One region of the Geodermatophilus sp. SYSU D00525 genome, then DNA from elsewhere that is predicted to be linked to it. Evidence: riboswitches for the same ligand, from Rfam matches in the RefSeq annotation. Region 1 holds a riboswitch; the other holds the start of a gene.
What was found. Region 1 has a riboswitch for cyclic di-AMP ahead of ACI796_RS02495 (C40 family peptidase). Riboswitches for the same ligand answer to the same signal wherever they lie in the genome.

Region 1 (6,844 bases):
GGCTGGGGCGTCGCTTTCATCCTGGCAGGGAACCTGCTGTCCGACGATCGTCCCGGGAGGACCGCGGGGGCCGGGCCCGAGTGGCTGAACGATGCGCTCGCGTTCGTCGTCCTGGTTCTGCTGGTCGTCGCGTGCTTCCGTCTGCAGCGGTTGCGCAGTCACGTCTACGAACGCGAGCTCGCACTGATCGGGGCGGACCCTGCGATGACGCGCGCGCTCGAAGCACGACGTCGGAGGGACGAGGCGCGCTCGCTGTTCATGCGGGACCCGGCCTTGGCGCGCGAACTGGGGATCGGTCGTCCCGATCTCGGGCGGGGATACGACGACGGCGGCCTCGTCGACATCAACACCGCCCCTGCGGCCGTCATCGCGTCCCGGCTGGAGCTGGACACAGCCACGGCTCACGCCATCGTTGATGCTCGCTCGGTCCGCGGTGGCTACTACGCATTGAGTGAGCTGTTCATCGACGTCGCCTTGCCGGTGCATGCGCAGGAACGACTGAACGAGAGGACGGTCCTCTGATTCGGTCGGAGCCTGGACCCCGCGTAGTCCGGACGCGTCAAGCGACAGGGGCGAGGAGTGGGGTCGGGACGGTGATCGCCGACCCGTCGGGTCGGTAGGTGCGCCAGGTGCCGGTCGGTTGTCGTTCGACGCGGAAGCCGTGGTGGACCTTCGTGTGGTGGCGCTCGCACAGCAGCGCCGAGTTCTCCAGGCTGGTGTCGCCGCCGTCGATCCAGTGCACCAGGTGGTGCACGTCGCACCACCAGGTCGGGGCGCCGCAGCCGGCGAACACGCATCCGCCGTCGCGGAGTTCGGCGGCGCGGCGGATGTGCGGGCTGGCCAGCCGCTGCTCCCGGCCCAGGTCCAGCGGTACCCCGTCGGGACCGAACACCACCCGGGAGATCGTGCCGTCGCAGGCCAGCCAGCGGGCGCGGGCGGCGGAGATGGTCACTCCCGAGCCCAGCGTGGCGGCGTTGCGACCGGTGCCCGGAGCGGCCAGGTCAGCGAGGTCGATCCGCGCCACCACGTGCGGCTTGTGCCCGCGCAGCAGCGGCAGGCTCCCGGCCGCCAGCACGTTGTCGGCGACCTGGACCAGCGCATCCCCGAGGCGCTGGGCGCGGGTGCGGTCGTCCCCGGCGGGGCGGTCGGCCTGCACGTGCGCCTCCAGCGCGGTCTGCAGCTTCTCCCCGCCCACCGCGTCCAGGTGCCCGCGGATGGAGAGCGAGCCGTCGGCGTGCCTGGCCAGCGTCAGCGACCGGCCCTCGGTCGGGTCGGGCTCGGGCCCGTCGGGATCGAGGTCGTTGCAGTAGTGCTGCACCACCTGGACCAGATCGGAGTGCTGCCGCTCGACCGCCACGCCGGTGAGCACCGCGTCGATCACCGCCAGGTCCACGCCCTGCTCGAGCGCCGAGGCCAGCCGCTCGGGGGTCACCGCCCGCGCCGCGACCGCGACCTGCTCGGCCGACACCAGCCCCGTCTCGTGCGCCTCGGCCAGCGCCGGCAGGTGCTCCAGCGCCCGGCCGTTGCGCACCAGCCGGGAGGCCTCCACCGTCGACAGCCGGCAGTGCCCGCGCAGCCACGAGGCCATCGACCTCAGCCCGTCCCGCTCGGGCGCCTGGGACAGCTCCGCGGCCCGCACCGCCCGCGCCAGGCGGGCGTCGATCCGGTGGCGCTCGGCGACCAGCGCAGCGACGTCGTCGAGGACGTCACCGCCGCCCGGCTCCTCCGAACACATGATCGAAGTCTAGCCGATCCGACACTCGCACGCAGCATGAATCCGCAGGTCAGCGGCCCGATTGCGGCGGCTGAGCGCCGATCACTCCGGCCACCACGGCGGCCGCCGCATGACCGGCCCGGACGGCGTCCAGCACGGACGCACCCGCGCGCCAGCCGGTCAACAGCCCCGCCGTGAACGCATCGCCGCAGCCCGTCGTGTCGCGGAGCCCACCTGCGGGCAGCGGCTCGACCGGCACCTCCACCGTGCCCGCCACCGTGACGACCCGAGTCGGGGCAGCGCCGGCGTGAACCAGCACCAGCGGCGGCGCGCAGGCGGGCCGGTCGCCGTCCAGACCCAGGGCGCTGGCCTCGGCGGCGTTGCAGCAGAGCACGTCCGGACGCAGCCCGGTGAGCAGGTCGGCGTAGGCACCCACGCCGTGGGCAGAGATCCGGGCGGCAGCGGCGACGTCCACGCTCACCGGCACCCCGAGGTCGTGCGCCGTGTCGGCGGCGGCCCGCACCGCGTCGGGGTAGCGCAGCAGGTCGTAGCCGTCGAGGTGGACGACGGCCGCGCCGGCGAACCACTCCCGGCGGACGTCGGCCGGCTCCAGGCCGCCCTCCCCGCGGTCGGTCAGCACCGTGCGCTCGCCGTCGGGGTGCACGAGCACCGTCGCCAGCGGCGCGCGGCCGCGGCGGACCACCGCGATCTCGACGCCGCGCCCGGCGAGACCGGCCAGCAGCCCGTCGGCGAGCGGGTCGGCGCCGGCCCAGCCCGCGAGCCGCGCGGGCGCACCCAGGCGGGCCACGCCGGCGGTGACGTTGGCGGGCGCGCCGCCGGCCGTCGTCGTCCGCCCGACGCGCTGCTGGCCGCCGATCACCAGGGGTGCGGAGAGCACGAGCAGCTGGTCGGCGACGAGCTTGCCGACCGCCACCACCGGACCGGAGCCGGCCGGCCGCGGCCAGGGGGGATCGGCGGCGGTCACCACCCGAGGATGGGTCGGTGCCCCCGGCCGGGCGAGCCGGCCGGGGGCACCGTTCCGTGCGTCAGGCGACGCGGCGCGCGCCCGCGTACTCCGGCATCGAGTCCAGGTCGACCACGGCCACCGGCTTGCCGGCGGTCGAGGCGTGGACCATCTGGCCGTTGCCGATGTACATGCCCACGTGCGACACGGGGCTGTAGAAGAACACCAGGTCACCCGGCTGGAGGTCGGCCTTCGCCACCGGGGTGCCGAACGTCGACTGGGCCTTCGAGGTGCGCGGGATCGAGACGCCCGCCGCCTGGTAGGAGTAGCTGGTCAGGCCCGAGCAGTCGAAGCTGTCGGGGCCGGTCGCGCCGTAGACGTAGCGGTCACCGACCTGCGCGAGGGCGGTGTCGACGGCCGTCTGGGCCGCCCCGTTGGGAGCGGGCGCCGGTGCGGCGGCGACCGTCCCGGTACCGCCACCGCCCGTGGAGGCCGACGCCGGCAGGGGGGACAGGGCGATGCCGGCTCCGGCGATGGCCGCGACGGCGATGCCGCGGAACGAGCGACGGGCGGTGGACGTGCGTGCAGTCGTCATCGACGACGGTTCTCCTGTTCTCCGCGATCGCCTACCGGGTTAGCTGACGGGTTCGGACGGAGGAGTCGCCCGGCGCGACGGAGCGCGCTTCACCCCAGTGCTCACGTGGGTCCCCGGCCCGGTGCCGGCTGAGTTGCCGGCGTCCGGTTCGGCGTGTCCGGCGGGTGTCACACAGGGGGCGTGACGGTGGGTCCCGGCCGGACCGCGACGACGGTAGGGACGGGGGTTGCAGCACTCAACCGGACCGGAGTCGCGCCACGCCCGGACGCCGGTCGCGGACTTGACGCGGGCAGCGGATCCGAATCGCCCGCCTCACCAGGACCGGAGCCGGCGCCCCCGCCGTGCGAGATCCGGAGGGACGGCGCCGACACGCCGCGGCGGAGGAGAAAGGAGCCGGCGGTGTGCCCGTACAGCCCGTCAACGACCCGCCACGACCGGATCGGGGGACACAGCCGGGATCGCGACGGTTGCGCCGCCCGTTGTCGGGGCACCCGATGCAGTAACCGAGAGGAGGGAGCCCCCCATGGGGATGATGAGGAACCTGATCGCCTCGGGCGTCGCCGCCAAGGTCGTCCAGGAGCTCCGGAAGCCGCAGAACCAGGCCAAGATCAAGCAGTTCGTCCGCGACTTCCAGGCCAAGAACGCGAAGGGCGGCAAGGGCCAGTCCGGTCGCGGCTACTGACCCGCGGTCCCGATCGATCGCGGCCCCCGTCCCGGCCCGGGACGGGGGCCGCGGCGTGTCCGGGGAGACCGGCGGGGCGACGGGGGCGTCCCGTGACCGTTCCGCGACGACGCCGTCCCGGATGTCCCGGGGACCGGTGTCCCCCCGTGGCACGCTCCCGCGGTTCCTCCCGCGACAGCGGTGCCGCCGCGCCCGCCGCGGGTCCCTCCAGCACGACGGGGTGTCCCGATGACCCGACCGCCGCCCGGCCAGCCCTGGCAGCCGCCGCAGGGCCCGCTGCCCGGATTCCTCCCCCCGCCTCCGGAGGAGAAGGAGACGCCGGTCTACCTGCGTCCCTGGTTCGCCGTCCTCGCGCTGGTCCTCGTCGTGGGCACCATCGGCGCCGCGCTCGGTGGCGGCGACGACGACGAGCCGGCGACCGCGGCCGCGAGCACCACCGCGGTCACCGAGACCGTGACCGCCACGCCGAGCCCGCAGCCGGCCGTCCCGCCCGTCTCCAGCGCCCCGCCGCCGGCCGTCGTGCCGAGCACCACCGCGACCCCGACCACGTCGGCCGCGCCGGTGGTCGACTTCGCCATGCCGTCGGTGGTCGGGATGACCCTGCAGGACGCCCAGGACCTGATCCAGACCCACGGCGTCTTCCTCAGCCTGTCCCATGACCTGCTCGGCACGCGCAACCAGGTGCTCGACGCCAACTGGAAGGTCTGCACGCAGAACGTCCCGGCCGGCCAGCGGGTCACCGGCGACGTCGAGGGCGCCATCGACCTCGGCGTCGTGAAGCTCGAGGAGAGCTGCCCCTGACCACCCGTCCCCGAGCGGACGGCGACCGCCCGAGCCGTGTCCGGGGCGGCGGGACGGGTACCCCGTGCTCCGACCGGGGCGAGCCCAGCCGTCCGGTCGGAGCACGGCTGAGGAGGTCCGCGATGACCCAGGGTCCGCCGAACGGCGGCTCCGACGGCCGCACCGACGACCACGTGCTGCCGGGTGAGCACCCCGACGAGAACGGCGTCGCCGACGACGCACCCGAGCAGGGACCCCGCGCTGCCCAGGGGCCCATGGGGAGCGGAGACCGCCCCGGCTTCCCCGGCGCCGCCGAAGGCACCGGGATGGGCCGGGCGGAGGACTGAACCGGCGCGTGTCCGCGCTCCGGGGTCACAGTGGCCCCGGAGCGCGGGCAGGCTCCGCCCTAGGCCCGCGCGGCCGCCGCGGGACCCAGCGGGACCAGGTCGGGGCCGGCGACGATCGGTGCGGTCACCGTGCCGATCCGCTCGACGGTCACCGCGACCTCCACGCCCGGCCGCAGCCACGGGTGCCGCTCCTCGCCGTGCAGCGACCGCAGCTCCAGCAGGCACCCGGTCCCGACCGTGCCGCTGCCGACGACGTCACCGGGCCGCAGCTCGGTGCCGCGCGAGGCGTAGGCGAGCATCTGCCCGAACGACCAGCGGATGTCGGCCCAGTTGCCGCCGCCCTGCTCGACGCCGTCGACCGCGGCCGCCATCCGCAGCGCGTAGCCGGCGCCCGAGCGGTACGGCTCGAGCTCGTCGGGGGTCACCAGGACGGGGCCGAGCGTCGTCGCGCCGTCCTTGCCCTTGGCCGGGCCGAGGCCGACCTGTGACTCCACGCCCTGCACGTCGCGGGCGCTCCAGTCGACGAACACCGTGTAGCCGGCGATCGCGGCCTCGGCCTGCTCCGGCGTGAGGTCCGACCCGGCCCGGCCGACGACCGCGGCGACCTCCACCTCGTAGTCGAACGCCGCCGAGCCGGGGGAGACCGGCACCGGCTGGCCGGTCCCGCGCACCGCCGCCGGGTTGGTGAAGTAGAAGACCGGCTGCCGGAACCAGACCGGCGAGACCTCCCGGCCGAACGCGGCCGCGGCGTTGCGCGCGTGCTGTTCGAAGGACAGGAAGTCGCGGACCGACGGGGGCCGCGGCACCGGTGCGCGCAGTACCAGCCCGTCCTCGGGCACCACCTCGGCCGGGGTGCGCTCCGCCGCCGCGGCGAGGTCGGGCAGCAGGTCGGCCAGCGCGGCGTCGAACCCGTGCACCTGCCCGTCGCGCAGCAGCCCGGCCCGCTCCGCGCCGTCGGACGGCGACACGTAGGTGACCCAGCGCATCAGCTCTCCTCCCTCACGCCCGGCAGCCGATGGGGCCGCCGTGGAACGCCACCATGTCCGGCCAGATCTCGGCCAGCGGCAGCCGCTCGCCCGGCGGCCGGCCGTCGAGCTCGGCGTAGGCCCGGTGCAGGTTGCCGACCAGCCGCTCGGACTCCTGCCACCCGGCGTAGGGGTTGTCGGCGTGCCGGCGGGCGGTCTCCAGCGGCGACCACCCGGCCGCGTGCCCCTCGCGCGCGGTCGCGGCGACGAAGGCGGCGTAGCCGGCGAGCTCGTCGAGCAGCCGGGGGACCTCCTCGCCGCGGCACACCGGGCCGTGCCCGGGCACGAGCACGTGGGGTTGCAGCGCGCGCAGCGCCTCGACCGCCCGCGGGTAGCCGGCCACGCTGCCCTCGGCGAGGAACGGCTGACCCCCGGCGAACGCGACGTCGCCGGCGAAGGCCACCCGCTGCGCCGGCAGCCAGACGACGACGTCGCCGCGGGTGTGCGCCGGCCCGACCGCGTGCAGCTCCACCGCCCGCTCGCCGAGGTGCAACGTCAGCCCGCCGGTGAACGTCAGGTCGGGCGGGCGCACCTCCAGGTGCCCGTAGTCCGGGCCGGTGAGCACCTGCGCGGCCAGCAGCCCGGCGGCGAGCTGGTCCTCCCGCGCGTGCACGTGCCCGACGACCGGGGTCTCGGCGGGCACCAGCCAGTTGCCGAAGGTGTGGTCGCCGTGGTGGTGGGTGTTCACCAGCGCCCGCAGCCGGCCCGGCGCCACCGACCCGACGGCGGCCAGCAGC
Region 2 (6,844 bases), on a different contig from region 1:
CGGGCCTCGCCCAGGACGACGTGCTCCCCGGACAGCCGCAGGTCGGCCAGGGATCCGCCGGGCACCCGCTCCCACCAGCCGCCCGGGCTCTCCGCGGCGGCGCCGGCCAGGTGCGAGAGCAACTGCCCGACCGACCGGTCGCCGAACGGCGTTCCGGGCACGTGCCGGTCCAGCGGGTCGTCGAGGGCCAGCCGGCCCTCGTCCCGCAGCCGCATGACCGTGACGGCGGTGACGGTCTTGCTGATCGAACCGAGCCGGTACTGGATGTCGGTGTGCGGCTCGTCGACGTCGCCGCGGCCGGCCGACCAGGCCAGCCCGCCGTCGCGGACCACGCCGGCGACCAGGCTGGGCGCCCGCCCCTCGCGCTGCACCCGGGCGGTGCGGGCCAGCAGGGTGCGGGCGGTCGAGGGCAGCACGGGTTCCGGCATGACCGGAACCGTAGGTCAGGCCCGGACGGGCGCCGCCAGCCGCCCGGTGCGCCCGGCCCAGCGCTCGAACACCACGGTGACCAGCGGCGGGACCGAGGCGGCCAGCGCGAGCAGCGTCGTCCACCGGGACCAGCCGAGCACCCGCGCGGCGACCAGCGCCACGACCACGTAGGCGACGAACACCGCGCCGTGGACCGGCCCGAACACCTGGACGCCGGCCTCGGAGGTCTCCGGCACGTACTTGACGTACATCCCGGCCAGCAGGCCGACCCAGGACAGGGCCTCGGCGACGGCGACGGTGCGGAAGGCCAGGGCGACGGTGCGGGGGTTCATCGGTGCGCGGTCCTCGGGTCGGGGGCGGTTCCGGAGGGTCAACGCGGCAGCGGGCGGCGACGTCCCGATCTCCGGGTGTGAGGTGCGTGGCAGGGTCGGGCCGTGCGGGGTCTGGCGCGGCGGGAGTTCTGCCTGGTCCTGCTGCGCCGGATGGCGGACCTGCGGCCGGACCTGGTGGCCGCGGCCCTGCCCTGCCTGGGCGCGACCCGCGCCGAGGCGCACGCGGCGCACACCCGCTGGCAGGCGCTGCACCACGCGCGGCGGGCGCCGCGTGGCGTGGCACTGCGCGCCGCCGTCCTCGGGCCCGCCGAGGAGGTGGAGGACCGCCGGTTCGGCGACCTGGACCTCGAGGTCCGGCGCTGGCCGCTGCCGCTGTGGCCGCACCTGCGCTGGGAGGTGCTCGCAGCCCCCGGCGGCAGCGTGCTGCACGAGCACCTGGTGCGGGCGCCGGGCTCCCCGGTCCCGCCGGCGGCCGACGGGCGGCTGCGGGTCTGGGAGCACGTGGTGGCCGACGTGAGCCGCCTGCCCGGCGCGCAGGAGGTGGACCCGAGGGTGGTCACCCGCTGGGAGGTGCGGCTGCCCTCCGGCGCGACGGCGGCCTTCGTCTGGGGCCTGCTGCAGCGGGTCCGGACGTGATCCGTCCCGGCACCCGGTGACGTGGGGGCAGGGAGGTCCTCACCCGATCCGGCGGGCGCCGGCGTAGCCGCCCATCACGTCGATGCCGGCGACCTTGACGACGTCGCCCGACGTCGGCGCGTGCACCATCTGGCCGTTGCCGATGTAGATGCCGACGTGGCTCACCGGGCTGTAGAAGAAGACCAGGTCACCGGGCTGCAGGTTCGCACGGGAGACCGGGGTGCCCATCGTCGACTGCATCTTGCTGGAGTGCGGGAGGCTGATCCCCGCGGCACGGAAGGCGTACTGGGTGAGGCCGGAGCAGTCGAACGCGTTGGGGCCGGCGGCCGCCCACACGTAGGGCTTGCCGCGCTGGGCCATGGCGGTGGCGACGACGGTCCCGGCGACGCCGCTGGCCGGCGCGGCCGCCGGCGCCGGCTCCTCCGCGGACGACGACCCGGAGGCCGACGCGGTGTCCTCGCGCTCCTCGTCGCGGCTGGCGCGGGCGTCCTCGGCGGCGTGCGCCGCGGCGGCGGCCTCGAGGGCGGCGCGCCGCTCGTCGGCGGTCAGCCGGGCGTAGTCGGCCTGGTAGGCGGCGATCTGCGCCTCGAGGTCGGCCTGCTGGGCGGCCACGGCGTCGTACTGACGCTGGGCCTCGGCGGCGGCCTCGGTGGCGGCGGCCTGCGCGGCGGTGGCGGTCTCGGTGGCGGCCGCGGCCCGGCCGAGCAGCTCGCCCTGGTAGCCGGCGACGCCCTGCAGCAGCGTGACGCGGTTGACGAACTCGTCGGCGTCCGCGCTGGTCATGAGCGCCTGCAGCGAGCCCATGCTGTCGCCGGTGTACGCCGACCGGGCGATGCCGACCACCTGCCGGCGGGCGGTGTCCACGGCGGCCTGGGCGGTGGCCAGCTCCGCGGCGGCGGCGTCGGCGGCGGCCTGCTGGGCGGCGAGCGCCTCGCGGGCCTCGTTGAACTGCTCGGTGACGACCTCGAGCTCGTGGCCCCGGGCGGCGACCAGCTGCGCGGCCTCGGCGGCCGTCGTCGGCTCCTCCGCCCCGGCCGGCGCCGGGACGGCACCCAGCCCGAGACCGATGCCGAGGGCGCCGACGAGGGCGAGGGCGGCCCGGCGGCCGCGGGAGCGGCCGGTCGCGGGCATGCCGGGGACGGACGTGCGCAGGGACGCCACGCGGCGGTCTCTCCTTCTCCCAGGCCGCCTACCGGGTTAGCTGACGGGTTCGGGCGTGGAGTCGCCCGGCGCGTGCGGACACGCGCTACACCCCAGGACTGCGATGGGTCCCCGGCCCGGTCCCCGCGGAGGGGATCCGGCTCGACGGCGTCCGCGGGGTGTCACCCGGACTGGTGACGGAGCGCCCCGTTGGACGTACTGAGCGTAAGGTCCGTGACCGGCGTGTGACAATCACCGCGGTGTAATTACATCGGTCACGAACGGTGATGGGGTGGCTCCGGGAGGTTGCCGACCCCCGCCGGTTTGCGCGGCCGCGGGGACGTGTACCGATTGCTGCATGTCCTCTTCCACGCGGATGCGTCTGGCCCGGCCGCTCGTCGCGCTCGCCCTGTTCGGCTCCCTGGTCGCCTGCGGTGACAACACCGACTTCTCGCGCGGCCCGACCAACTGCGACGCCTCCGGCGAGAACGCCAGCAACGAGAACGACGCCAGCTGCCAGGAGACCGGCCAGAACCCCGGCAACGACGCCCCCACCACCGACGACGCGAGCACCGACGACTGAGCGCCGCCCGGTCCCCGGCGGGCGCCGGGCCGCCGGGACTGGTGGCATGGGCGCGTGAGCCCGGGACGCAGGTGGACGGCGGCCCGGGTGCGCGCCGAGACGCGGACGCTGCTGGCCGGTGCCCGCCGTCTGCTGCACGGCCGTGACCTCGCGCTGATCGGCGCGGGACTCACCTTCTACGCCGGCATCGCGGTGGTGCCGCTGGTGCTGGTCTCCGTCCGGCTGACCGCGCTGGCCACCTCGGCCGAGGAGGTGCGGGCGCGCAGCGGGCGGCTCGCCGAGCTGCTGCCGGCGTCGCTGGGCGCGCCGGACGCGGTGGCCCGGCTGGTCGACGCCGGCGTCCGGCTGGACCTGCTGGGGTTCGCGCTGGCGCTGCTGCCGCTGTCGCTGTACGGCGAGGGGCTGCGGCGGGCGCTGATGCGGTTCAGCCGGCGGCGGGAGAACCTCACCGGCTGGCGGGGCCGGCTGCTCGCGCTGCCCCTGGTCGTGGCGACGCCCCTGCTGCTGTACCCGCTGCTGCTGGCCGCCACGGTCATGGCCGACCTGGCCCGCGAGGACGGCGCCGGGCCCGCGATCGGGCGGTTCGCCGTCGGCTACTACTCGGTGCTGTTCGTGCTGACCGTGCCCATCCTGTGGGGCTACGGCGTGGTGGCCGGCGGCCGGCGCCGGTGGGGCGCGCTGGTCAGCGGCGCGCTGTTCACCGCCGCGTGCCTGTCCGGGTTCCTGCAGGGCTTCGTGCTGTTCCTGTCCCTGCCGCTGGACCTCGGCGCGCCCTTCGGCGGCCTGGTCGTGGTCGGCGCCGTGGTCGCCATCGGCCTGTGGCTGTTCCTGCTGCACCTGGTCCTGCTGGCCGGGTGGCTGCTCACCCAGTCCCTGGACGAGCGGCTGGGGCGGCGTCAGGCGTCCGGTCGCCAGGGTGAGCCCGGTCCGCCACCCGGCGCCGGGAGCTCGGTCGCGGGCGCGGGCGGCTCCGGTGCGGGCGGCTCCGGTGCGGGCACCGCCGGCGCCGGCGGCACCTCGGTCGGCGGAGGCGGCTCGGGCGCGGGCGGCGGCTCCGGCGCCGGGGGCGGGGTCGACGGCGATGGCGGGGACGACGGCGGGGGCGGGGAGGACGGCGGCGGGGACGACGACGGCGGGGTCGTCCCGGGGGCGCTCGGGGGCGCCGGGTCGGCCGGCGGTGCGGGCTCCGGCTCCACGTAGTCGCTGCCGTTGCTCACCAGGATCGACACCACCTGGCCGGGCACGGCACGGCCGCCGCGGGGCGGGCTGGTGCCCAGGAGGGCGCCGGACGGCTCGTCGCTGTCGACGCGCACCGTCCGCGGGGTGAACCCGGCGTCGGCCAGTGTCCGCTCGCAGGCGCGCACGCTGGAGCAGCCGGGCACCGGGCGGGTGTTGCCGTTCTGCACGGTCTCGTCGGCCGGCGGGAACTCGCCGCTGCCGCGCGCGGTGAGGATCGGCTCCATCGCGTCGTGCCAGATGGTGGCGCCCTTTCCGCCACCGAAGCCGCCGACGTCCTCGTTCTGCTTGGGGTTGAGGACCATGACGCTCGCGGTGATCTCGGGCGTGTAGCCCACGAACGCCACCGAGTAGTTGTCCTGCGAGGTGCCGGTCTTGCCGGCGATCTGGTGGCCGCGGACGTAGGCGCGGGCCCCGGTCTGTCCCGGGTTCCCCGGCTCGACGTCCTTGCGCAGCATCTGGTTCATCGTGTTCGCCACGCCCGGCGGGACCGCCTCGGGCGTGCACCGGTCGCCGACCGCGAGCGGGTCGCCGCCGGCGCCGGCCGCCGGCTCGCCGTTCTGGTCGAGGACGGCGGTCACCGGGACGACGTCGCACTGCGTGCCGCCGGCGGCGAACGTCGAGTAGGCGCTGGCCAGCGCCAGCGGGCTGGTCGCCTCGGCGCCGAAGGTGAACGACCCGCGGTTCTCGTCGATGATCTGCTGCGCCAGGCCGGGCGGGCTGAACTGGAACAGCCCCGCCGCCTCGGCCATCCGCACCGGCTCCTCGACGCTGCCGAGGGCGTCCTCGAGCGCGAGGAAGTAGGTGTTGGAGGACTGGTACAGCGCCGTCGTCAGGTCCAGCGTCGGGCGGTAGCCGGACCCGGCGTTGCGGACGCAGTACCGGCCGTCGGTGTCCCGGCCCTCGCAGGGGCCGCTGTAGACCCGGGAGACGTAGGGGTCGGGGGCGGTGAGCGTGTAGTGGGAGGAGTAGCCCCGGGCCAGGGCCGCGGCGGCGACGAAGACCTTGTACGTGGAGCCCGAGCCCTGGCTGGGCGCCACGTTGAGGTTGAACGACTCCTGGGTGCGGTCGGCGAGGTCGTAGCCGAAGGTCCGGTTGACGCTCATCGCCAGCAGGTGGCCGGTGCCGGGCTCGACGGCGGTGAACATCGCGGCCAGCGAGTCCTCCCGCGGCAGGGTCTCCAGCACCGCGGCGTCGCCGGAGCGCTGCAGCTCGGGGTCCAGCGTGGTCTGGACGGTGTAGCCGCCGTTGTCCAGCTGCTCCTGGCTGAGCCCGAGCTCCTGGATGAGGTACCGCTGCACGAAGTCGCAGACGAACGGGCCGACGGTGGCCTGGACGCAGCCCCGGGGCGGGGCGGGCGCGGGCGCCAGCCCGAGCGGCGCGGCCGCGGCCGCGGCCGCCTCGTCGGCGGTGACGAAGCCCTGCTCGGCCATCCGGGACAGGACCTCGTTGCGCCGCGCGGTGGCCGCCTCGGGGTCGGTGAACGGGTCGTCGTTCACCGGGCTCTGCACGAGGCCGGCCAGCAGGGCCGCCTGCGGCAGGGTGAGCGCGGCGGCGTCGACGCCGAAGTAGGCGCGGGCGGCCGGCTGCACGCCGTAGGCGTTCTGGCCGAAGTAGACGATGTTGAGGTAGCGGGCGAGGATCTCGTCCTTGCTGTAGAGGTCCTCCAGCGCCAGGGCCAGACGCGCCTCGCGCAGCTTGCGGCCCACCGTCTGCTCGGTGGCGGCGGTCCGCTCCTCGGGAGTGTCGGCGGTCTGCAGCAGCGTCTGCTTGACCAGCTGCTGGGTGAGCGTCGAGCCGCCCTCGGCCACCTGCCCGGCGGCGATGTTGGTGACCAGCGCGCGCAGCGTCCCCTGCACGTCCAGGCCGCGGTGGCCGTAGAAGCGCGAGTCCTCGATGGCCACCATGGCGTCCTTCATGACGTCCGCGATCTCGGAGGGCTCCACGGGGTCGCGGTTCTCGTCGTAGAAGTACGTGATCGGCTCGCCGTTCGCGGCCAGGAGCACGGTGTTCCCCGGCGGCGGGGCGTCGGTGAACTCGGTGGGCAGGTCACCGAGCAGCCCGGTGGACTGCTGGGCGGCGATCGCGGGACCCCCGATCCACGGGAGGAGCAGGCCCGCCACCAGTGCCCCGGCGACCACGATCGTCGCGGCCAACCGGAGCAGCGTGCCGGCCCGGCTGTCCTGCCGGTCCATGGGCCTCCCTCCCGTGCGCGCACACTGCAACAGAGATCACGTCCGGCCACAACGACCCGCGCCGTGCGGTGCTGCGGTCGGGGGACGCTCAGACCTCCAGCAGGGCGGGCAGGTCGTCGCGGTGCAGCACGACCAGCGTGCTCACCGCCCGGGTGAGCACGACGTAGAGCCGGGACAGCCCGCGCGGCTCGGCGGCCGCGATCGCCGCCGGGTCGGCCACGACGACGGCGTCGAACTCCAGCCCCTTGGCCAGGGTGGCGGGCACGACGGCGAGGCGCCCGGCCGCCGAGCCG

Region 2: linked by a shared signal. The riboswitch ahead of ACI796_RS16610 (C40 family peptidase) and the one ahead of ACI796_RS02495 (C40 family peptidase) in region 1 are both predicted to bind cyclic di-AMP.

Annotation. Positions count from the first base shown of each region.
Region 1 is NZ_JBJGZK010000002.1:118,342-125,185, forward strand. It holds gene ACI796_RS02480 (hypothetical protein) at 1-522, shown strand, start outside; gene ACI796_RS02485 (DUF222 domain-containing protein) at 560-1,735, opposite strand; gene ACI796_RS02490 (carbohydrate kinase family protein) at 1,785-2,699, opposite strand; gene ACI796_RS02495 (C40 family peptidase) at 2,761-3,273, opposite strand; cyclic di-AMP (ydaO/yuaA leader) riboswitch at 3,286-3,437, opposite strand; gene ACI796_RS02500 (hypothetical protein) at 3,797-3,955, shown strand; gene ACI796_RS02505 (hypothetical protein) at 4,184-4,756, shown strand; gene ACI796_RS02510 (hypothetical protein) at 4,879-5,082, shown strand; gene ACI796_RS02515 (fumarylacetoacetate hydrolase family protein) at 5,142-6,068, opposite strand; gene ACI796_RS02520 (MBL fold metallo-hydrolase) at 6,082-6,844, opposite strand, start outside.
Region 2 is NZ_JBJGZK010000021.1:2,033-8,876, reverse strand. It holds gene ACI796_RS16625 (serine hydrolase domain-containing protein) at 1-428, opposite strand, end outside; gene ACI796_RS16620 (DUF3817 domain-containing protein) at 444-761, opposite strand; gene ACI796_RS16615 (hypothetical protein) at 864-1,397, shown strand; gene ACI796_RS16610 (C40 family peptidase) at 1,437-2,558, opposite strand; cyclic di-AMP (ydaO/yuaA leader) riboswitch at 2,570-2,702, opposite strand; gene ACI796_RS16605 (hypothetical protein) at 2,896-3,120, shown strand; partial or broken gene ACI796_RS16600 (YhjD/YihY/BrkB family envelope integrity protein) at 3,175-3,993, shown strand; gene ACI796_RS16595 (transglycosylase domain-containing protein) at 4,017-6,551, opposite strand; gene ACI796_RS16590 (HelD family protein) at 6,640-6,844, opposite strand, start outside.